4 regions of the Nitratireductor sp. L15S-10 genome follow, and region 3 is predicted to be linked to each of the others. Evidence: predicted binding sites of a transcription regulator. Region 3 holds the regulator's gene; each other region holds the start of a gene.
What was found. The regulator LexA, encoded in region 3, represses DNA repair genes until DNA is damaged. The targets are predictions, from matches to a motif close to TGTTCNNNNTGTGTTCNG.

Region 1 (5,461 bases), 420 kb from region 3:
GTGCAGTTGCGTGTGGTTGAACTGGTACTGGGCCAGAACGATGCTCGACCCGGCGGGTTTTCCGAGGGGGGGATCAACGACTTCATCGCCGGTCCCGGCATGATGAATGTCGTGCGCAGCACGCCTCGCCCCGGTCGACGCAAGACAACCACTGACAGTGCCAAGGGCGCCGTGGCAGCCTTGAACGATCTGCTTGAGAGCGACTTTTTCGATACCCCCCGAACCATCGGCGATATTGTTGCTCGCTGCCAGGATACATTCGGCATGCGCTACAAGTCGAATGCCTTTTCAGGACCGCTCTCGCGCCATGCGCGCACGGGCGTCTTGTCGCGGGAGAAGAATGCCGACGGCAAATTTGTTTACGTCAAGCCGGGGACTGACTGAGCGCGGAGGCAGGATCGACCGCTGCGCGGTGCGAGGCTAGAGCCGTTCGACAAAGCCGTCGAGCACGCGCTTTTGGCCTGCCTTGTCGAAATCGATGGTGAGCTTGTTGCCCTCGATCGCCGAGACGTTGCCATTGCCGAATTTGAGGTGGAACACCCGGTCACCGACCTTGAAGGCAGAGGGCGTGTCGGACACGGATTTGGCGACAAGCTCGCCTTCGATCACGCGCCCCTTGACCGAGCCGCGGCCTGCGCCATAGCCCGAATCCGCCTCGCCATAGCCGATGCGCTCCACCTGATGGCCGGAGCGGTTACCCCAGTTGCGGGTGGTTGCTTCAGTCCTGTTTTTCTGCGCGCGCTGCCAGCCGGGCGTGGCATAGCTGTTTGAAAAGGCAGGCTGATCGTCGAAGCGGGATTTGCCATAGGGGTTGGGCCGGCCGGGCTGGCCGGCGGAATAGCCGCCATAGCTGCTGCTTTCCTCGGCCACATCCACATGCGCTTCGGGAAGCTCGTCGAGGAAGCGTGAGGGGATGGTCGACTGCCACAGGCCGTGAATGCGCCGGTTGGAAGCAAACCAGATGTGCAGGTTCTTCTTTGCGCGGGTGAGGCCGACATAGGCCAGGCGCCGCTCTTCTTCGAGGCCCGAGCGGCCACCCTCGTCGAGCGCGCGCTGGTGGGGAAAAAGGCCTTCCTCCCAGCCGGGCAGGAACACGGTGGGGAATTCGAGACCCTTGGCGGAATGAAGCGTCATCAGGCTGACGGCGTCGAGTTCCTCGTCGCGTTCGGCATCCATGACGAGCGCGACATGTTCGAGGAAACCGCGCAGACTGTCATAGTCCTCCATGGAGCGGATCAGCTCCTTGAGGTTTTCAAGCCTGCCGGGTGCCTCGGCGGAGCGGTCGTTCTTCCACATGTCCGTATAGCCGGACTCTTCAAGGATGATCTCGGCAAGTTCGGTGTGGGGCGTGCGGTCGAGCATGCCCTGCCAGCGTTCGATATTGTCGACGAGCGTGCGCAGCGAGGCGCGCGGCTTGGGCTTCATCTCCTCGGTGCCGACGAGATCGCGCGCGGCCTGCAGGAGCGTTGCCTCACGCATGCGGGAGACATCGTGGATCTGGCGGACGCTGGCTTCGCCCAATCCGCGCTTGGGTGTGTTGACGATACGCTCGAAGGCGAGATCGTCGGCGGCCTGCGCGACGATGCGGAAATAGGCCATGGCGTCGCGGATTTCCATGCGCTCGTAGAAGCGGGGTCCGCCGATGACGCGGTAATTGAGGCCCAGCGTGACGAAACGGTCTTCGAATTCGCGCATCTGGAAGGAGGCACGGACCAGGATGGCGATGTCGTTCAGCGCGTGGCCCTTGGCCTGAAGCGCTTCGATTTCCTCGCCGACGGCGCGGGCTTCCTCTTCCGAATCCCATGCGGCATGGACTTTTACCTTGGGATCGTCGGGATCGGACTGTTCGGTGAACAACGTCTTGCCGAGCCGCCCCTCATTGTGGGCGATGAGGTGGGAGGCGGCGCCCAGAATATGCGCGGTGGAGCGGTAATTACGCTCCAGCCGGATGACGGCGGCACCGGGAAAATCCTTCTCGAAACGCAGGATGTTGTCCACCTCGGCACCGCGCCAGCCATAGATGGACTGGTCGTCATCGCCCACACAGCAGATGTTGACGGGTTCGGTGCTCTTCGGCCGCTGAGCCAGAAGCCTGAGCCACATATACTGCGCGGTGTTGGTGTCCTGATACTCGTCGACGAGAATGTAGCGGAACTTTCGATGATAGTCGGCAAGCACATCCGGATTGTCGCGCAGAATGCGGATCGGATGGCACAGGAGATCGCCGAAATCGACGGCGTTGAGCGTCTTCAGCCGATCCTGATAGGCGGCGTAGAGTTCACGGCCCTTGCCATTGGCAAAGGCGCGGGCGTCGCCCTCGGGAATTTCCCTGGGTGCGAGCCCCTTGTTTTTCCAGCCATCGACCATCTGCGCGAACTGGCGCGGCGGCCAGCGCTTGTCGTCGAGACCTTCGGCCTGGATGATCTGCTTCATGAGGCGGATCTGGTCATCGGTGTCGAGAATGGTGAAGGAGCTTTTCAGTCCCGCCAGCTCTGCATGCTTGCGCAGGATCTTGACGCCGATGGAGTGGAACGTGCCAAGCCAGGGCATGCCCTCGATGGCCTCGCCCACCAGGGTGCCAATGCGCATCTTCATCTCGCGCGCGGCCTTGTTGGTGAAGGTCACGGCGAGGATCTGCGAGGGATAGGCGCGGCCCGATGCGAGGATATGCGCGATGCGGGTGGTCAGTACGCGCGTCTTGCCGGTGCCGGCGCCGGCGAGCACCAGGACGGGTCCTTCGGTGGTCTCCACGGCAAGCCGCTGCTCGGGATTGAGCGCATTGAGATAGCGTGTGTCAGGACCACCCGTGCGCGCCGCCATGGCACGCGCTGCGATGCCGGAAGGCTTTTGCGCAGCCGGGGGAGGCGGGGTCGGGTCGTCCTCATCGAAGAACGGAATATCGTCAGGAAAGCCGGACATCGGACCTGCATATGGTGATTCGGGGGGCAAAGCCCAAGGATGTTTTCCATTTGTACCGGTTTGCGGACCTTGAACCAAGATGCTGACAGCCGGCAAATCCATCCGCGCCTGTAATCAGTGTTCGCTCTCGCAAAGAGAATGGTCGGCCAGCGCTCTCAGGACATAGCAATCGCAGACTGTGCCGCTGTCGCAGCTATCAACGATGCGTTGAAGTTCATGTTCAAGTTTCCGGAGGCGCGCAATGCGCTGGCGCACTTCCCGCAAGTGCTCCTGTGCGATGCTGTCGACTGCCTCGCACGGTTTTTCGGGGTGGCTGCTCAGTTCTATGAGTGAGCGGATGGCGTCTATGCCGAGTCCGAGATCGCGGGCATGCCGGATGAAGGTCAGGCGATCCAGGGCTTCCCGGCCATAGCGCCGCTGATTGCCCGAAGATCGTTCGGGCGGTTCGATAAGGCCGGTTTCTTCGTAGTACCGGATTGTCGGTACTTTCACGCCCACCCGCTTCGATAGTTCTCCGATGGACCACATGAGGATCGCTCCTAACTTTTATTGCCGGAGATATAGGGATTGGCGGTCAGGAGCGAAAGTCTGCCGTCGCTCACGCGGGTGTGAATGGACCTCAGCCACACGGACTATAGTCTTTGCACAGCGGGGGCCAATCACAATCGGGAGTGAATTCATGCAGGATCAGCCCAAGATCACACAGGCGATGATTGATGCGTATGACGAATACACGCATCTCACACTCGATCGCCGCGCTTTCATGAACAAGATGACGAAGCTTGCAGGTTCGGGAGCCGCGGCTGCGGCTATCGTGCCATTGCTCGCCGCCAATTCTGCGCGGGCGGCCATGGTCGCCGAGGACGATGATCGCCTTGCGGCGGAGGATATCACTTACCCGGGCGATGGCGGCGATATGGCGGGATACCTCGTGCGCCCGACCGGAACGGAGGGAAAACTTCCGGCGGTGATTGTCATCCACGAAAACCGGGGCCTCAATCCACATATCCGCGATGTCGCGCGGCGCATGGCGCTTGAGGGCTTCGTTGCGCTGGCGCCTGACTTTCTTTCTCCCTCCGGCGGCACGCCGGAAGACGAGGACAAGGCGCGCGAAATGATCGGTCAGCTCGACGGCGGCCAGACCCTGCGCAATGCAGTTGCAACGCAGGCGTATCTGGCCGGACACGATGCGTCCAACGGGAATGTCGGCGCCATCGGTTTCTGTTGGGGTGGAGGGCTGGTCAACCAGCTTGCCGTGAACGATCCAGAGCTTGACGCAGGTGTTGCCTATTACGGACGCCAGGCTGATGCAGCTGAAGTTGCCAAGATCGAAGCGCCGCTGCTGCTCCACTATGCCGGGCTCGACGAGCGGATCAACGCAGGGATCGACGCTTATCGCACCGCGCTCGAAGAGGCAGGCAAGGACTTCACCATTCATGTCTATGAGGGCGTGAACCACGCGTTCAACAACGACACGTCGGAAGCCCGCTATGACAAGGAAGCCGCTGATCTGGCCTGGGAGAGAACGGTGGCGTTCCTGAAGGAACACCTGTCCTGAAACTCAAAAGGCGTCGAATGGCGCCGGGTCCCAGGCGATGAAAAGACGCTTCTGGCGCGCGGTGCGGACGATGGCGCGGACATAGATCAGGTCGATGGGAATTGGCCTGCGGTTTCGTTCTAGCCAATAGAGTTCGTCCTCAATGGATTTCAGCGCGCGCCAGAAGTCGTAATCCGTGAACTCGTGTGAGCGCGCGAGACCGTCTGACAGGGCTTTGGCTTCCTCGTTCAACACCGGGTTTTCCGCCAACCGCGAATCGAATGGATTTACCAAGGATGGTCAGCGTGCCGTTCAAACGCTTCAAGCGGAGGGCATGGTTAAACTTGTGCAAAGATGCTGCCTTAACCTATATGGTTAATGAAACCCTGCTTTCATGATGCGAGCCGGCGACCTCGTGATCTGGCAGCCTATCGGTGTTCTTCCTCGCTCATATCCACGAGCGCGCGGTTGAAGAAGCGCAGGGCACGGACATGGCTGGCGAAGGCGATGATCTTGCTCGGATCTTTCAGATCGACCACCGGCAGGCGGTCGTGCCCGCCCTTGTCGAATGCGCGCAACGAAGCTTCCAGCGTATCGGTCGGTTTGAGTGAAGGGGCACCAGTTTCGGTGTCATAGGTGACCGGCTCGTCCTCATCATCCAGCGGCTCCATGAAATCCATGACGCGAATGGACTGGCCGAGGGCCCGGTGAGGGCCTTCGACGAGGAAAAGACCGCGCATCTCGAGCTGCCACTGGAACCAGGAATGGCCGTGAATGGTCTGGGTGATGCCGTGAGCCACTGCAACGGTCAGCAAAAGCGCGATTGAGAGTTCATAGCCGCCGGTCAGTTCGAACACGATGACGGTTGTGGAGATGGGCGCGCCGAGAACAGCGCCGGCGACGGCTCCCATGCCCAGGATGGCGTAGAGCCCTTCGCTCGAGGCCATGGTGGGAAAAGCCGATGCGGCAATGATCCCGAACGCGCCGCCGGTGAGCGCGCCGAGA
Region 2 (5,461 bases), 810 kb from region 3:
ACATGATCGCAGCGGCCGGCGACGAGATCATTGCCGACCCTTCCTCCATCGTGGGCTCCATCGGCGTCGTGTCCGCCGGCTTCGGCTTTCAGGAGCTTATCAAGAAGATCGGCGTCGAGCGCCGGGTTCACACGGCCGGCCAGAACAAAGCGATCCTCGATCCCTTCCAGCCGGAAAAGAAGGAAGACGTGGAGCGTCTCAAGGCCCTGCAGCTCGAAATGCACGAGATGTTCATCAATCTCGTCAAGGAGCGGCGCGGCGCCAAGCTCGCCGACGATCCGGAGCTTTTCACCGGCGCCTTCTGGACGGGCACGCACGCGCTTGAACTGGGCCTGGTCGACGGCCTCGGCGACATGCGCTCCGTTTTGAAGGAGCGCTATGGCAATAAGACGAAGCTCGCTCTCATCACCCAGCCGCGCGGCCTGTTCGGGCGCAAGCTCGGCATTTCCGGCAGCGCCGGTAGCATTCCGGATCTTGGTGCTGCAATCGCCGGCAATGCCGCGACGGGTCTGATCGAGGCGGCCGAGGAACAGGCGCTCTGGCGCCGCTTTGGACTTTGACGAGGCGCGACCGGGCGTTAAACTCGCGCGCGTGAAACCGGAGGATCGACAATGCCGCAACTGATCTTCTTTGCCGCGGTCGGCGTGGTGGCCTATGTCGGCTACCGCAAATTCGTCCGCGAGGCAGAGCGCGTGACCGCGAAGGCCCGGCGCGCCCGCAAGGAGGCGGCGAATGGCAGCATGGGAACGCTCGTCTACGACCCGAAGACCGGCGAATACCGCGTCGCCAAAGACTGATACCTGAGACAAGCGATGTCCAGCATGATCGCCCCTGCGAAGGTGAACCTGGCGCTGCACGTCACTGGACGGCGTGCGGACGGATTTCATCTGCTGGACAGTCTTGTGGCCTTTTCCAGCCATGGCGACCTGCTCGAAGTGGAAGACGGGGCGGAAGACGATTTCTTCGTTTCCGGCCATTTCGCGGCTCATGTCCCCATCGGCGAGACCAATCTCGTCACCCGCGCCCGCGATCTTCTGCGCGAAACATTCGGGGAGAGAGCCCGCGCTCCCGTTCATCTGCACCTTGAAAAAAACCTGCCTGTCGCCTCCGGCATTGGTGGCGGTTCGGCAGATGCGGCTGCCGCGCTCAGGCTGCTCGTCCGCCACTGGCAGATCGACGTCGATGAAGCCGCGCTCGCCAGGCTTGGCCTCAGCCTCGGCGCGGATGTCCCCATGTGTCTTTCATCGAAACCGCTTCTTGCACGCGGGATCGGCGAGGCGCTTGAGGAACTGCCGCAATTCCCGGCCCTGCCACTTGTTCTGGTGAACCCCAATATTCCGGTTTCCACGCCCGAGGTCTTTTCCAGACTCGAGCGGCGCGAGAATCCTCCCCTGCCCGCCCTTGCCGTGTTTGCCGACACGGCTTCGGCCGCCAACTGGCTTCAAGAGGCGCGCAACGATCTGGAGGAGCCGGCCTGTCAGCTTGTGCCACAGATCGAGGATGCCCGTGGCGCGCTGAGGCGAGCCGGTGCGCTCTTTTCCCGCATGTCCGGCTCCGGTGCCACGTGCTTCGGCGTCTTTTCTTCCCGTCATGAGGCATATCAGGCCGCTGCCCTTCTCGAAGAGCGCCATCCGGACTGGTTTGTCCTTGCCACCGAAACCAGAGCGTCCCAAAGCACCCGAGCTGACCATGCCCATTTCAACTACGCCCGCGCGTGAATTCATCCCCGTCCGCTTCGCGGTGCTGACCGTTTCCGACACGCGCGGTCTTGAGGACGACCGCTCCGGCCAGACCCTTGCCGAACGCATCGCGGAGGCCGGCCACACGCTCGCCGATCGAAAGATCGTCGCAGACGATATCGAAGCCATCCAGATGGCCGTCAAACTGTGGTGCGCCGATCCCGGCGTCGATGCCGTCATCACCACGGGTGGCACCGGCTTCACCGGGCGCGACGTGACGCCAGAGGCGCTGGAACCGCTGTTCGACAAGCGCATGGATGGCTTCTCGCAGGTCTTCCACCGCATCTCCTACGAAAAAATCGGCACGTCCACCGTCCAGTCGCGCGCCACGGCCGGGTTGATCGACCAGACCTTTGTTTTCGTGTTGCCGGGCTCCACCGGCGCCTGCCGTGATGCCTGGGACGGTATTCTGAAAGACCAGTTCGACTACCGGCACATGCCCTGCAATTTCGTGGAAATCATGCCGCGCCTTGCCGAACACCTGAAGCGCGGCGGCGGCAAGTCCGCCTGATCCCTTCCCGCCCCTGAAAAGCCGGAGAACGCGGCACCGCCCCCGCCAGCCCTTCCGCACGCCTGTGGAATATTCACCAGCCTCAATCTCGCCAAAAGTTCTTGCTTTGTTCTCATTATTCGAATAGGAATAGATTCATCGGCAGCGACGCTGATTCTGCTTTCGGCTCCAGGGTCATAACCTGGCCCCGCGTACTGGAAAGCCAGCGAAATCGCTCAGTCATGGAGCAAGCCATGGAACAGATTGTGAGAGCAGATGCAGCCGCCTTCGATGGCGGCGGGGCCGCGATGGCCAACACGGTGATCGACCGGTCGGGCATTCGCATCGATTCCGAGCGCCGGCGGGGCCGTGCTGCGGGCATCAATCCATCGGGCCGCTATGAGCCTGTCTCCCGCCATGTCTTTGACGATGGCTGGGGCTCGCTTGAGGAATTGCCACCCTTCAAGACCGAGGTCCAGGTGGAGAGGCCGCGCACCATCATCACGCGCAACACCTCGCCCGACATCTCCTTTGACCGCTCCATCAATCCCTATCGCGGCTGCGAGCATGGCTGCGTCTATTGTTTCGCCCGCCCCACCCACGCCTATATGGGCCTGTCGGCGGGGCTCGACTTCGAGGCAAAGCTCTTTGCCAAACCGGATGCCGCACGGCTTCTGGAGCGTGAGATTTCCAAACCGGGCTATCAGCCGCGCACAATCGCCATCGGCACCAACACCGATCCCTATCAGCCCATCGAGAAAAAATACCGCATCATGCGCGAAATCCTCGAAGTGCTGGAGGCGCACGCGCACCCGGTGGGCATCGTCACCAAATCGGCTCTCGTCATGCGCGATATCGACATTCTTTCGCGCATGGCGGAGAAGGGACTGGCCAAGGTCGCTCTTTCCGTCACCACACTGGACCGCAAGCTGGCGCGTACCATGGAACCGCGCGCGGCAACGCCCTCGCGACGACTGGAAGCCATCCGTGCGCTGACCGACGCCGGCATACCGACATCCGTGATGATGGGCCCCGTCATTCCCGGCCTCACCGATTGCGAGATCGAGCGCATTCTGGAATCGGCAGCCACCGCCGGCGCGCGCGAGGCGGGCTATATCATCCTGCGTCTGCCGCTGGAGGTCAGCCCCATCTTCAAGGAATGGCTCCTGCGCCATGCGCCCGACCGCTATCGCCACGTTCTTTCCCTGATCCGCTCCATGCGCGGCGGCAAGGATTACGACGCCGAATGGGGCAAGCGGATGAAGGGCACAGGCCCCTATGCCTGGCAGATCGGCCGGCGCTTCGAGATCGCGGCAAAGCGGCTCGGGCTCAACCAGGAAAAACGCAAACTGAGGACGGACCTGTTCAAACAACCGCAACCGGGAGGCGAACAGCTCATGCTGCTTTGACCCTTTCCCGGCCGGTCCGCCCGCCTGTTCCAGGCTTGGATTGGAATATTGACGCATCGGAGCGGTACCGTGTTTCCATGAGAAAGTACTGCTTCTCACGCCCCCACTTCCCGTCCGGCTTTGCATCCCCGTAGCCGACGGGCGCTTCCCGGCCCATCCGCCCCCTCGTTGCCGGGAGGCCCTTGCGGAGAATCGGAAGCGATGCGAGCATCGCCGCATTATGGCTCGCACGCGTTCCGATTCTCCCACTCTTTTTGATCTGCCTGTTCGTCCCGACTTCCAGATGGAGGCCGCGCTCCTGCGCGAGGGTCTCGCCCCTGTTGCAGGTCTCGACGAGGCTGGGCGCGGTCCGCTCGCCGGTCCTGTAGTCGCCGCCGCTGTCATCCTCGATGCAAACCGCCTACCCGATGGGCTTGACGATTCCAAGCGGCTGCCCGCCGAGGCGCGCGACCGGCTCTTCGAAGCCATTATCGAGATGGCCGTCAGCGTCTCCGTAGCGTCTATCTGCGCGGCAAACATAGACCGGTCCGACATCCTGCGCGCCAGCCTGGAGGCCATGCGCCGGGCTGCCGCCGGGCTGTGCGTCACGCCGCTGTTTGCGCTGGCCGATGGCCGCGATGTGCCGCCGGGGCTTTGCTGCCCGGCACGTGCCGTGGTGAAGGGCGATCAGCGCAGCCAGTCGATAGCCGCTGCCTCCATCGTCGCCAAGGTGACGCGGGACCGCATGATGACGCGTGCGGGCGGTGTGACACCGGCCTACGGTTTCGAGGCGCATATGGGCTACGGCACCAAGCGCCACCGCACAGCCATAACGGAGCATGGTGCAGTATCGCGCCTGCACCGGATGAGCTTCGCCCCGCTGCGCGATCTTGGACCGTCGCTACCCGCCTCAGAGAGGCGAAACACCGATCAGCCACTGGTGGAGGCCGCCGATAATCAGGCCATAGATCACCAGCCCGCCTAGAATGGCAATCATATCCCCCGTCCAGCCGTCAGGCTGTCTGATCTTGCCGTTGCCTGGTCTGTTAGCCGCCGAGATCCAGTCGATTGCCGCCCAGACCGCGAAGCCGCCGAAAAGGGCGAGGTCCGCCAGCGTTCCGTTCGCCATCAGATGAGCGATGCCCCACAGAATCGTGGCCAGAAGCATGGGATGCCTCACTGCCACTCGCAGTCGCGTGGGGACATAGGCGGCGATCAGCAGGGGAAAGACCGGCAGCAGGAGAAGAATGGCCAGGTGACGCAGCGAAGCCGGCGGCGAGTAAGCCAGCGCTGGGTCGAGACACGCCAGCCCGTAGCCCCAGATGATCAGGACGAGCCCGAGGATCGAAGCTGCGGTGTAGGGCAAAAGCCACGCGCGCTCTCCATGGGCTTCCATCACCCCGGTGCGCAGGTCCGGAACGAAGATGCGCAGGGAATGAATGCCAAGAAAGACGAGGAGTCCGACCACGAGTACCGACATGACAATCCCTGTTTGCACATTTAATTTTTGTTAGATAGCATAACTAAAATTATATGGCATAGCGGTGAAAATGAAAACTGCCGAGAGAGTACGCACGCCGAGCCGAAAAGCGGCTCTACGTGCTGCCACTTTTCGTGAGATCCATACGATCGCCCGGGACCTGCTTGTTCGTGAAGGAAGCGGCGCGGTCACCATCAACGCGATTGCGCGCAGAATGGGCATGAGCGGCCCGGCCCTCTATCGCTATTATCCAAGCCAGGCTGCTCTGATCGAAGCACTGCGCGAGCAGTTTTTCGAGGAGTTGATTGCTTTCATGCGGGCGGCTGGCAAGCATCCCGGGGCCGACACGCCGGGCCGCCGTCTG
Region 3 (5,461 bases):
CAGCGAAGGTCGGCTTGCCTTCCTTCCAGATCGACTGGTGCACATGCATGCCCGAGCCGTTGTCGCCATAGATGGGCTTCGGCATAAAAGTGGCTGTTTTGCCGTAGGCGTTGGCAACCTGATGGACGCCATATTTGAACTTCTGAACGCTGTCCGCGCTCTTCAGCAACGTCTCGAACTTGATGCCCAGCTCATGCTGGGCAGCGCCGACCTCGTGATGATGCTTTTCGACGATCACGCCCATCTCGGAGAGAACCGTCAGCATCTCCGAGCGCATGTCCTGAGCCGAGTCGATTGGAGGAACCGGGAAATAACCACCCTTGACGCGCGGACGATGGCCAAGATTGCCTGTCTCATACTCGGCATCGTCGTTGCTTGGCAGTTCGCTCGAGTCGAGCTTGAAGCCGGTGTTGTACGGATCGGCCTTGTACTTCACATCGTCGAAGATGAAAAACTCCGGCTCCGGGCCGATGTAAACGGTGTCGCCAAGCCCCTCCGACTTCAAGAAGGCCTCTGCCTTCTTCGCCGTTCCGCGTGGGTCGCGGTTGTAGGCCTCACCCGAAATCGGGTCGAGGATGTCGCAGAAGATCGCCATGGTCGACTGGGCGAAGAACGGGTCCATATGGGCCGTATCGGTTTCCGGCATCAATACCATGTCGGACTCATTGATGGCTTTCCAGCCGGCGATGGACGAGCCGTCGAACATAACGCCGTCGGCGAACATGTCCTCATCCACGGCGGAGACATCCATGGTGACGTGCTGCAGCTTGCCTTTGGGATCCGTGAAGCGCAGATCGACAAACTTCACGTCGTTTTCCTTGATCTGCTTCATGATGTCTTGTGCAGTGGTCATATTCGCCTTCCTATTTGCGATGGTCTTGCCTGATGATCCCGGAGGTGTTCCGGGAAAGAGAATGATTGCGGATCAAACGGCGTCGGCACCGGTCTCGCCGGTACGGATGCGGATGACTTCTTCCACGTTGGTCACGAAAATCTTCCCGTCGCCGATGCGACCGGTCTGGGCAGCCTTGCGGATCGCCTCGATTGCCGCATCCACGGTTTCGTCCGCCAGGACGACTTCGATCTTCACCTTCGGGAGAAAGTCGACGACATATTCTGCCCCGCGATAGAGCTCGGTGTGCCCTTTCTGGCGCCCGAACCCCTTCGCTTCGATCACAGTTATGCCCTGAAGACCGATTTCCTGAAGGGCTTCCTTCACTTCGTCGAGCTTGAAGGGTTTGATGATCGCTTCGACCTTTTTCATGCCTCGGTGGCCTCCAAATGAGTTCAGGAACGGTGAGCCCGTGCCCCTTGTTGTTCCGGTTCGAATAAGGCACGAAACATGCCAACTCCGATCAGAGCCTTGCACGATCCGTGCCAATCGCTGCATTGTGCCTCCCGAAAGGCATAATCACACGGGTTTTCGGGCAGCGAAACATCGCGTGCTGTGCCTCTGAAAAACATCAAGGGACACATGCGGTGCGCTGTACAGTTTGGCGGCTGCTTAAAAAATATGCAATGCGCTGAAGAAAGCGGCAATATGTGATGCAATTAGAGATTTTAACGCCTGAAGAGATGCGCAGGGTGGATCGCGCTGCGATCGCTGCGGGGGCGCTTGACGGATATGGCCTCATGAAGAATGCGGGGGCGGCGGTGGTGGATGAAATCCTTGCTCGTCATGCTGATGCGGAGGGCTTTCTCGTCCTGTGCGGCCCGGGTAACAATGGGGGTGACGGCTATGTCGTTGCGCGCCTCCTGACAGAACGAGGCCTGAGCGTTCGCGTTTTTGCCAACGCCGAACCGGCCTCGGGCAGCGATGCCGCGATCGCACTTATGGATTGTCCGGTTAAACCGGAGCCATTGGCGGCTTTCGAAGCCAGTCGAGGGTGGCTTGTGGTGGATGCGTTGTTCGGCGCAGGTCTGACGCGTCCCCTGGAAGAAATGGAGGCCGGGATCATCGGAAAGGTAAGCAGCAGCGGGCTTGCTGTGGTCGCCATCGATCTGCCCTCAGGTGTTTGCGGATTGACAGGAAAGCCACTTGGCGCGGCCTTGTCGGCGGATCTGACCGTCACCTTCTTTCGCAAAAAGCCCGGACATCTGCTCGTGCCGGGGCGGCAAATGTGCGGTGATCTCGTTGTTGCGGATATAGGCATTGCAGACAGCGCGCTTGATACTGTTGGTCAGGCACTTTGGGAAAACCAGCCTGCTTTGTGGCGGGAAGCCTTGCCGAAACTTCGCGTCAGCGCTCACAAATATTCGCGCGGTCATGTGGCCGTGATTTCTGGCGGGGCCACCTCGACAGGGGCGGCGCGACTTGCTGCGCGGGCAGCGGCGCGCACAGGGGCAGGGGCCGTAACGGTTCTTTCGCCCGCCAACGCGCTTTCGGTTCATGCGATGCATTTGACGTCGATCATGCTGCGCAAAGCCGACACCGTAAGCGAGTTGCGGGCCTTTTTTGTCGACCGGGGACCCACCGGGACCGTTCTCGGGCCAGGCGCCGGCACAGGGGGACGAACGCGCAGTTTCGCACGCGCTCTTCTCGACAAGGCGAATGACGCAAGCGGACTGGTCTTCGATGCCGACGCACTCACGGCCTTTGGCGGCATGCAGGATGTGTTTTTTGGCATGATCAGGGCTTCCGCCGGCAAGGTTGTTCTCACCCCGCATGAGGGAGAATTCGTCCGGCTTTTTCCCGATCTTCACGACGGAACAGAAACTTCGAAACTGCAGCGAACACGGGAGGCGGCCGTGCGATCCGGGGCGACCCTTGTGCTCAAGGGACCTGATACGATTGTGGCGGCACCCGACGGGCGAGCGGCGATCAATGTCAACGCCACGCCACACTTGGCAACGGCCGGATCGGGCGATGTACTGTCGGGAATAATCGCAAGCCTTATGGCTCAAGCGATGCCGGCTTTTGAAGCGGCATGCGCGGGCGTCTGGATTCACGCAGAATGCGGTCGGTCATTCGGGCGCGGTCTGATCGCCGAAGACCTGCCTGAAACGCTGCCGAATGTGTTGCAGGAACTGTTTCGAGAAAACCCGTCCTGACCTGCAGGCATCGGCAACACCCCGGGCTTCCTTCCACATTCAAGTTTCAGGCCACACTCACGTTTCAGGAAGCCATGTGCGAGAGGAAAAATGCCTCTCCGCCGCAGGTCAATAACGGCGCATCAAGCCAACCAGACGCCCTTGAACCTTCACCCGGTCAGGACCGAATATCCGTGTTTCATATGCCGGATTGGCAGCCTCAAGGGCGATCGACGCTCCCTTGCGCCGAAAGCGCTTCAGGGTTGCTTCTTCCTGATCCACAAGGGCAACCACGATCTCGCCGGGGTTGGCAGTCTGGGTTTCGCGGATGATGACGGTGTCGCCGTCGAAGATGCCTGCCTCGATCATCGAATCGCCCTTGACCTCCAGCGCATAGTGGTCGCCACCGCTCAGCATGTCCGGAGGGACGGCGATGGAATGGGTCTGGTGCTGGATGGCATCGATCGGAACACCCGCAGCGATGCGCCCCATGACCGGCACCGAAACGACACCGGCAAGCGAGTCGTCATTGCTGGCTGCCGGCTTGGGCTGGGATGGTGGCGCTTTGCCGAGGCTGCCTTCAATGACGCTCGGCGAAAACCTGCGTGCGCCGGCATTCAGGCCCGGCGCAATCGAATCGGGCAGGCGCAACACCTCGAGCGCACGGGCCCGATTGGGAAGCCGGCGGATAAAGCCGCGTTCCTCCAGGGCGGTGATCAACCGGTGGATGCCCGACTTGGACGCAAGGTCCAGCGCCTCCTTCATTTCGTCGAAGGATGGTGGAATTCCGGTCTCCTTCAAGCGCTCATGAATGAACAGGAGAAGTTCGTGCTGCTTGCGGGTCAGCATGGTAGCCACCGAGAATCAGTTAAAAACAAAACCAGAACATACTCTATATGTTCCAGTTGTGTTCCGCAACTCCCGGCATTTTCTTTCGATTTCTTGCGTTATGGCGCATGGAACAGGGCCTTTGCGCCGTCCGCGACGAACTGCACGGCCAGAGCTGCAAGTATCACGCCCAGAAGTCTTGTCAGGATCGATCGTCCTGTCTCGCCGAGGAAGCGGTCCACGCGCTCTGCAAGTGTGAACACAGCGTAGGTAATGGCGATCGTAGTGAGAAGAATTGCCAGCAATGTAGCGGTTCCGGTGAGGCCGCTGAAGGATCCGGAGAGAAGCACGGTGGCAGAAATCGCTCCGGGGCCGGCGATCAGGGGGATTGCCAGCGGAAATGCCGCAATATTTCGGATCATGTCCCGGGTGATGGCGCGTTCGGCGCTTTTTTCGTGGCGCTCCTGGCGGCGTTCAAAAATCATCTCGAACGCTATGAAGAAGAGAAGCAGACCGCCGGCCACGCGGAACGCCGGAAGTGTGATGCCGAAAACGGAAAGTATGGCGCTGCCAGCCACGCCGAAGAGCGCAAGAACGGCGAAGCCGATGATTGCGGCGCGGACGGCGACCTGATTGCGCTCTGAACGGTTCATGCCGACCGTCAGCGCAAGAAAGAGTGGCGCAAGACCTGGTGGGTCCACGGTCACGAGCAATGTGACGAACGCGTTGAACAGGGTCTCGTAACCTGACATGGGGTCCTCCCTTGTGACTGTCTAGCCCAGCCAGGAGGGTTCGGAAAAGCCCTGATTGCCACCTCCAGGCGCCTGACTGCGGCGATTTGTCGGTGCCTCCATTCACAGACCTGCCATATGCATCTGAAATTGCGTTGGATTTCCTTTGCGCCAATCTCTGCTCCGATTGGAGAATCAATGGCGTTTCATATATAAGAAGTCAGTGATTCCTTATTTTGTGTGTGATCCGATTTGACTGACCAGACAACGCCGACCGGACCGGGCGAGCCCGACGATATCGAGCCGATTTCCATCATCGAGGAGATGCAGCGCTCCTATCTCGATTACGCGATGAGCGTCATCGTGAGCCGCGCACTCCCGGATGTGCGCGACGGTTTGAAACCGGTGCACCGGCGCATTCTCTACGCCTCGCACGAAAGCGGCTATCACTGGAACCGCAAATATGTGAAGTCGGCACGTCCTGTCGCCGATGTGATGGGTAAATACCATCCTCACGGAGATGCGGCGATCTACGATGCGCTTGTGCGCATGGCGCAGCATTGGTCCATGCGCCTGCCACTGATCGACGGTCAGGGCAATTTCGGTTCCATCGATGGCGATCCGCCGGCGGCGATGCGCTATACCGAGTCCCGGTTGACAAAGGGCGCCCACGAGCTTCTCGAGGATATCGACAAGGAGACGGTCGACTTCCAGGACACCTATGACGGGTCCGGCAGTGAACCCAAAGTGCTTCCGGCCCGTTATCCGAACCTTCTGGTCAATGGTTCCGGTGGCATCGCGGTTGGCATGGCGACCAACATTCCGCCGCACAATCTGTCGGAAGTCATCAATGGCTGCGTGGCCATGATCGA
Region 4 (5,461 bases), 320 kb from region 3:
GAAGAACTGGCTGCTCTACAGAAACGATTGATGCACACGTCCGCGACGGGATGCATTTTTCTAAACTTCGCATATAGTTTGACGAAAACCGCGCCGAATTTCGCCCGATTTGTGATACACGGGGGCTTAAGGGGCGATTTGCGCGCGATTCCAGTCGCAGATATTGAAAAGTGAGGATACGGACTATGTTGAAGAAATCCATCGCGGTTGCGCTCGTGGCAGGCTTTTCTGCCGGCTGCGTGACCAGCACGGATCCCTACACCGGTCAGCAGAAGATCTCCAACACGGCCGGCGGGGCTGCGCTTGGTGCGCTGGCGGGTGCAGGCGTTGGACTTCTGGCCGGTGGCGATGATCGTCGCAACGCGCTGATCGGCGCAGGCATCGGCGCACTGGCCGGTGGCGCGGTCGGCTCCTACATGGACCAGCAGGAAGCGCAGTTGCGTGGCCAGTTGCAGGGTACCGGCGTGAGTGTCACCCGCCAGGGCGACTACATCATCCTCAACATGCCTTCCAACATCACCTTCGCAACCGACTCGGCCAACATTCAGCCGGCCTTCTATTCCACCCTGAATTCCGTCGCTCTGGTTCTTCAGAAATACAATCGCACGCTGGTGGACGTCTTTGGTCATACCGACTCCACGGGCGATGCAAATTACAATCTGGAGCTCTCACAGCGCCGCGCCGGGGCCGTTGCCAATTACCTTATTGGTCAAGGCGCGAGCAGCCAGCGTTTTGCGATTATCGGCCAGGGCGAGGCTCAGCCGATTGCCTCCAACGCGACGCCGGAAGGCCGCGCACAGAACCGCCGCGTGGAGATTCGCCTGTCGCCGCTCACCGGCGCCTGATCCCTCACGCTATATGCAAGACAGAAAAGCCGCCGGCACCAGCTAGCGGCTTTTCCGTTTTGGGAAATGCTATCCGGCGGCCATCGCCGTGGCGATGCGCGCCGCGAGCCGCGCATTGTTTTTTACCAACGCAATATTGGTAACGAGGCTCGCGCCGCCCGTCAGTTCCAGAATCCGGGCCAGAAGGAATGGCGTCACATCCTTGCCCGATATACCTTTTTCGTTCGCTTCGCGCTGTGCCGTCAGAATATGACCGGACATCACATCGGCAGCGATCTCGTCTTCCGCGGCAACCGGATTGGCGATCAGCATGCCGCCGTCGATCCCGAGCGCCGCGCGGGTCGCCTGAAAACGCGCGATGGCTTCGGCCGTGTCGAGGCGTAGCGGTGCGGGATAGGGGGATTGGCGCGACCAGAAGGCTGGCATTGTGTCGGTACCAAAGGCGATTACGGGAACGCCCCGGGTTTCCAGCACTTCCAGCGTCTTCTCGGTATCCAGTATCGCCTTCGGCCCTGCAGAGACGACGATAACGGGTGTCCGAGACAATTCGTCGAGATCGGCCGAAATGTCGAAGCTCGTCTCAGCTCCCTTGTGAACACCGCCGATGCCGCCCGTGGCGAAAACATGTATGCCAGCCATGTGCGCGGCGATCATTGTCGCGGCCACGGTCGTGCCGCCGCTTTTCCCCTCGGCAATGGCAAAGGCCAGATCTGCGCGCGACAGCTTCATCGGATCCGTCGCCTGCGCCAGGGCTTCGCGTTCCTGATCCGACAGACCAATCTTCAGCCGTCCGTCGACCACTGCAATGGTGGCGGGGACGGCGCCTTCCTCGCGGATCAGTGCCTCCACGTCTCCGGCCATCTCGTTGTTGCGCGGCCAGGGCATGCCATGGGTGATGATGGTGCTCTCCAGTGCCACCACCGGCTTGCCTTCGGCAAGGGCTTCGGCGACCGGCGCATGGACATCGATAATGTTGTTGGAACGCACGGGAAAACTCCTTTATCAGACAGGTCGCGGGGCGGGCACCCGCGCGAGCGCCGCATCGAAGGCGCTATTATCGAATTCGGGCGCTGCCGAGGCGGAGCCAACAGCAAGTCCAGAGGCGGCCACGCCTTCGCGCGCGGCCTCCTGAATGGACAGGCCACGGATCAGGGCTGCAACGGTTGCACCAGCCAGCGCGTCGCCGGCGCCGGTCACATCTACGAGGGCATCCAACCGTGGCGGTTCGATCTGCCACTGGTTTTCGGGCGTGAATACCGTCACGGCGGCGCTGCCCTCGGTGATGACGGCGGCGCGCAGGCCGAGATCACGCAGCGCTTGCACCGCCAGCGGGATCGAAGCTGCGGACTGAAGCCCGGCAAGACTGCGCGCCTCACGCGCATTCATGAAAAGCACGGAGAGTCCGGAAAAAACGGGTATCAGCCGCCTGGCCTTTGCTGGTGAGACGGCGATCGCGTAAAGAGGCGCGGCTCCGCGGATAGATGCGAGCTGCGCCAGTGCCTCCGGGGGCAGGTTGGCATCGCAGAGTATGGCATCGGACCCAGCCGCAGCGTCCCGCGTTTTCGAGCGGCTCATCTGCTTGGCGAACGCAACATCATAAAGTGCCATATCCGCAAGACCGGTGATAAGCTCGCCGTCATGATCAAGAATAGCAGTGTAGCTTGGTGTCACCCGGTCGAGAAAGGTCGCCGAGAGATCTTCGATACCGGCTTCCTCCACCGCGCGCGCCACGGCTTCGCCCGCTGCATCCCCGCCTCGCAGTGAAAGGAGCGATACGGACACACCGCGCCGGGTAGCCATGCACGCAGCATTGAAAATTCCTCCGCCGACCTCTTCGCGCATGCGTCCGGGGTTGGAAGTGGCGGGAATGTGTGCCGCATCGAGACGTCCGCGACGGTCCATATGGGCGCCGCCGACAGCAAAGAGTCGAGGTGGGCTGGTCACGTTCATCGGGCCGCTTCCCGAATCGCCTGGCGCGGTGATATCCCCCCGCTCTCTGCCCGGGCATCTGAGCCCCGAGAGCGGGCACAGATTGTGAATTCAGGCGTACAAAAATAGAACAAAATGCATTTATGCTGTTTTTTCAATGCTCTACTGCCTATTGCAAAAATAGAACAAAAAGGGTACAGATGGCTATCGCGGATTTGGCGGAACCGCCTCCATTGACCTCGAAGGGGTGTTGTATCATGGCTCAGAATTCATTGCGGCTTGTAGAGGATAATTCGGTGGACAAAACCAAGGCTCTGGATGCAGCGCTATCGCAGATCGAACGTGCCTTCGGCAAGGGATCGATCATGCGGCTTGGCGCCAATGATCAGGTGGTCGAGATCGAGACCATCTCCACCGGGTCGCTGGGCCTCGATATTGCCCTGGGCATCGGCGGACTGCCGCGCGGCCGCATTGTCGAGATTTACGGTCCTGAAAGCTCAGGCAAGACGACCTTGGCGCTTCACACGGTTGCCGAGGCCCAGAAGAAGGGCGGGATTTGCGGCTTCATCGATGCCGAGCATGCACTCGATCCTGTCTATGCCCGCAAGCTGGGCGTCGATCTCGAGAATCTCCTGATCTCTCAGCCCGACACGGGTGAGCAGGCGCTTGAGATCTGCGACACACTCGTGCGCTCCGGTGCGCTGGATGTGATTGTGGTCGATTCGGTTGCCGCGCTTACGCCGCGCGCCGAAATCGAAGGTGAGATGGGCGATTCCCTGCCGGGCATGCAGGCCCGTCTCATGAGCCAGGCGCTGCGCAAACTTACCGCCTCCATCTCCCGGTCGAAGACCATGGTGATCTTCATCAATCAGATCCGCATGAAGATCGGTGTGATGTTCGGTTCTCCCGAGACGACCACGGGCGGCAATGCGCTAAAATTCTATTCCTCGGTGCGCCTCGACATTCGTCGTATCGGTTCCGTCAAGGATCGTGACGAAACGGTGGGCAACCAGACCCGCATCAAGGTCGTGAAGAACAAGATGGCGCCGCCCTTCAAGCAGGTTGAGTTCGACATCATGTATGGTGAGGGCGTGTCCAAGACGGGCGAACTGATCGATCTCGGCGTGAAGGCCGGCATCGTTGAAAAATCAGGTGCCTGGTTTTCCTACAACTCCCAGCGTCTGGGGCAGGGGCGCGAGAACGCCAAGCAGTTCCTGCGCGACAATCCCGAGGCAGCGCAGGAGATCGAACTGGCGTTGCGTCAGAATGCAGGCCTGATTGCCGAGAAATTCCTCGATGATACGGGGCCGGGCGACCAGGATGGTGGGGACGCTGAGGACGCTCAGGACGCTCAGGAATAGGGCCCTCACTCTCGCGGGTTCGGTCAGCGCCGGGGAGCCGGTCTGATCCAATCCGGTGACATCAGAACACCGCCAGCTGCTGGCGGTGTTTTTTTATGCCGGCTTAACCTGCCTGTATGATCGTATCCTGACGGGATTTCTGGACAGGCCCGGACGCTGACGTTAAAAGGCGGGCTTCTGTTCCCCGCTTGTCTGGGCGGGCTTCTCGCAAAGGCTGAATCATGAGTGGCGTCAACGACATCCGGTCGACCTTTCTCGACTATTTTAAGAAAAACGGACATGAGATCGTGGCCTCTGGCCCGCTCGTGCCGCGCAATGACCCGACCCTTATGTTCACCAATGCCGGCATGGTCCCCTTCAAGAACGTCTTCACCGGCCTGGAGACGAGACCCTATGATCGGGCGGTAACGGCGCAGAAATGCGTGCGCGCCGGCGGCAAGCACAATGATCTCGACAATGTTGGCTACACGGCCCGTCATCATACCTTCTTCGAGATGATGGGCAATTTCTCCTTTGGCGACTACTTCAAGGACCGCGCCATCGAGCTTGCGTGGAACCTCGTGACGAAAGAGTTTGGGCTGGATCCCAAACGTCTCCTGGTCACGGTGTACCATACGGATGATGAGGCGGCGGGCTTCTGGAAGAAAATTGCCGGCCTGCCCGACGACCGCATCATCCGCATCGCCACGAATGACAATTTCTGGGCCATGGGCGACACCGGCCCCTGTGGCCCTTGTTCGGAAATCTTCTATGATCACGGCGATCATATTCCCGGCGGCCCTCCCGGAAGTCCTGACGAAGATGGCGACCGCTTCATCGAGATCTGGAATCTCGTCTTCATGCAGTTCGAGCAGCTCACGCCGGACGAGCGGGTAAACCTGCCGCGCCCCTCCATCGACACCGGCATGGGGCTGGAGCGCGTGGCGGCTGTTCTCCAGGGTGTTCACGACAATTACGACATTGACCTTTTCCGCGCGCTCATCCACGCCTCCGAGGAGGCAACCGGCGTACGGGCCGAGGGCGCTCAGCATGCAAGCCACAAGGTCATTGCGGATCATCTGCGCGCGTCGAGCTTCCTGATTGCCGATGGCGTTCTGCCGTCCAATGAGGGGCGCGGCTACGTGCTGCGTCGCATCATGCGCCGCGCCATGCGTCACGCGCAGCTTCTGGGGGCGAAAGATCCGCTGATGTGGCGCCTGGTACCCGCGCTCGTGCGTGAGATGGGCCGCGCCTATCCCGAACTCGTGCGCGGTGAGGCGCTCATCACCGAGACGCTGAAGCTTGAGGAAACCCGTTTCCGCAAGACGCTGGCGCGCGGCCTGACGC

Region 1: the regulator LexA is predicted to act here: its motif matches at 2,960-2,977, upstream of P2W41_RS07915 (ATP-dependent helicase).
Region 2: the regulator LexA is predicted to act here: its motif matches at 2,347-2,364, upstream of P2W41_RS13855 (PA0069 family radical SAM protein).
Region 4: the regulator LexA is predicted to act here: its motif matches at 2,956-2,973, upstream of recA (recombinase RecA).

What each region holds. Positions count from the first base shown of each region.
Region 1 covers NZ_CP120674.1:1,651,362-1,656,822, forward strand. The annotation lists gene P2W41_RS07910 (hypothetical protein) at 1-384, shown strand, start outside; gene P2W41_RS07915 (ATP-dependent helicase) at 421-2,919, opposite strand; gene P2W41_RS07920 (helix-turn-helix domain-containing protein) at 3,034-3,447, opposite strand; gene P2W41_RS07925 (dienelactone hydrolase family protein) at 3,599-4,477, shown strand; gene P2W41_RS07930 (hypothetical protein) at 4,481-4,708, opposite strand; gene P2W41_RS07935 (chloride channel protein) at 4,885-5,461, opposite strand, start outside.
Region 2 covers NZ_CP120674.1:2,881,807-2,887,267, forward strand. The annotation lists gene P2W41_RS13835 (S49 family peptidase) at 1-560, shown strand, start outside; gene P2W41_RS13840 (hypothetical protein) at 612-797, shown strand; gene P2W41_RS13845 (4-(cytidine 5'-diphospho)-2-C-methyl-D-erythritol kinase) at 822-1,718, shown strand; gene moaB (molybdenum cofactor biosynthesis protein B) at 1,690-2,250, shown strand; gene P2W41_RS13855 (PA0069 family radical SAM protein) at 2,484-3,638, shown strand; gene P2W41_RS13860 (ribonuclease HII) at 3,859-4,602, shown strand; gene P2W41_RS13865 (NnrU family protein) at 4,528-5,097, opposite strand; gene P2W41_RS13870 (TetR/AcrR family transcriptional regulator) at 5,168-5,461, shown strand, end outside.
Region 3 covers NZ_CP120674.1:2,074,239-2,079,699, forward strand. The annotation lists gene glnA (type I glutamate--ammonia ligase) at 1-853, opposite strand, end outside; gene P2W41_RS09945 (P-II family nitrogen regulator) at 926-1,264, opposite strand; gene P2W41_RS09950 (NAD(P)H-hydrate dehydratase) at 1,546-3,051, shown strand; gene lexA (transcriptional repressor LexA) at 3,160-3,879, opposite strand; gene P2W41_RS09960 (MarC family protein) at 3,978-4,610, opposite strand; gene gyrA (DNA gyrase subunit A) at 4,842-5,461, shown strand, end outside.
Region 4 covers NZ_CP120674.1:2,391,946-2,397,406, reverse strand. The annotation lists gene P2W41_RS11480 (GGDEF domain-containing protein) at 1-31, shown strand, start outside; gene P2W41_RS11475 (OmpA family protein) at 186-845, shown strand; gene P2W41_RS11470 (pseudouridine-5'-phosphate glycosidase) at 915-1,832, opposite strand; gene P2W41_RS11465 (carbohydrate kinase family protein) at 1,848-2,795, opposite strand; gene recA (recombinase RecA) at 3,032-4,135, shown strand; gene alaS (alanine--tRNA ligase) at 4,357-5,461, shown strand, end outside.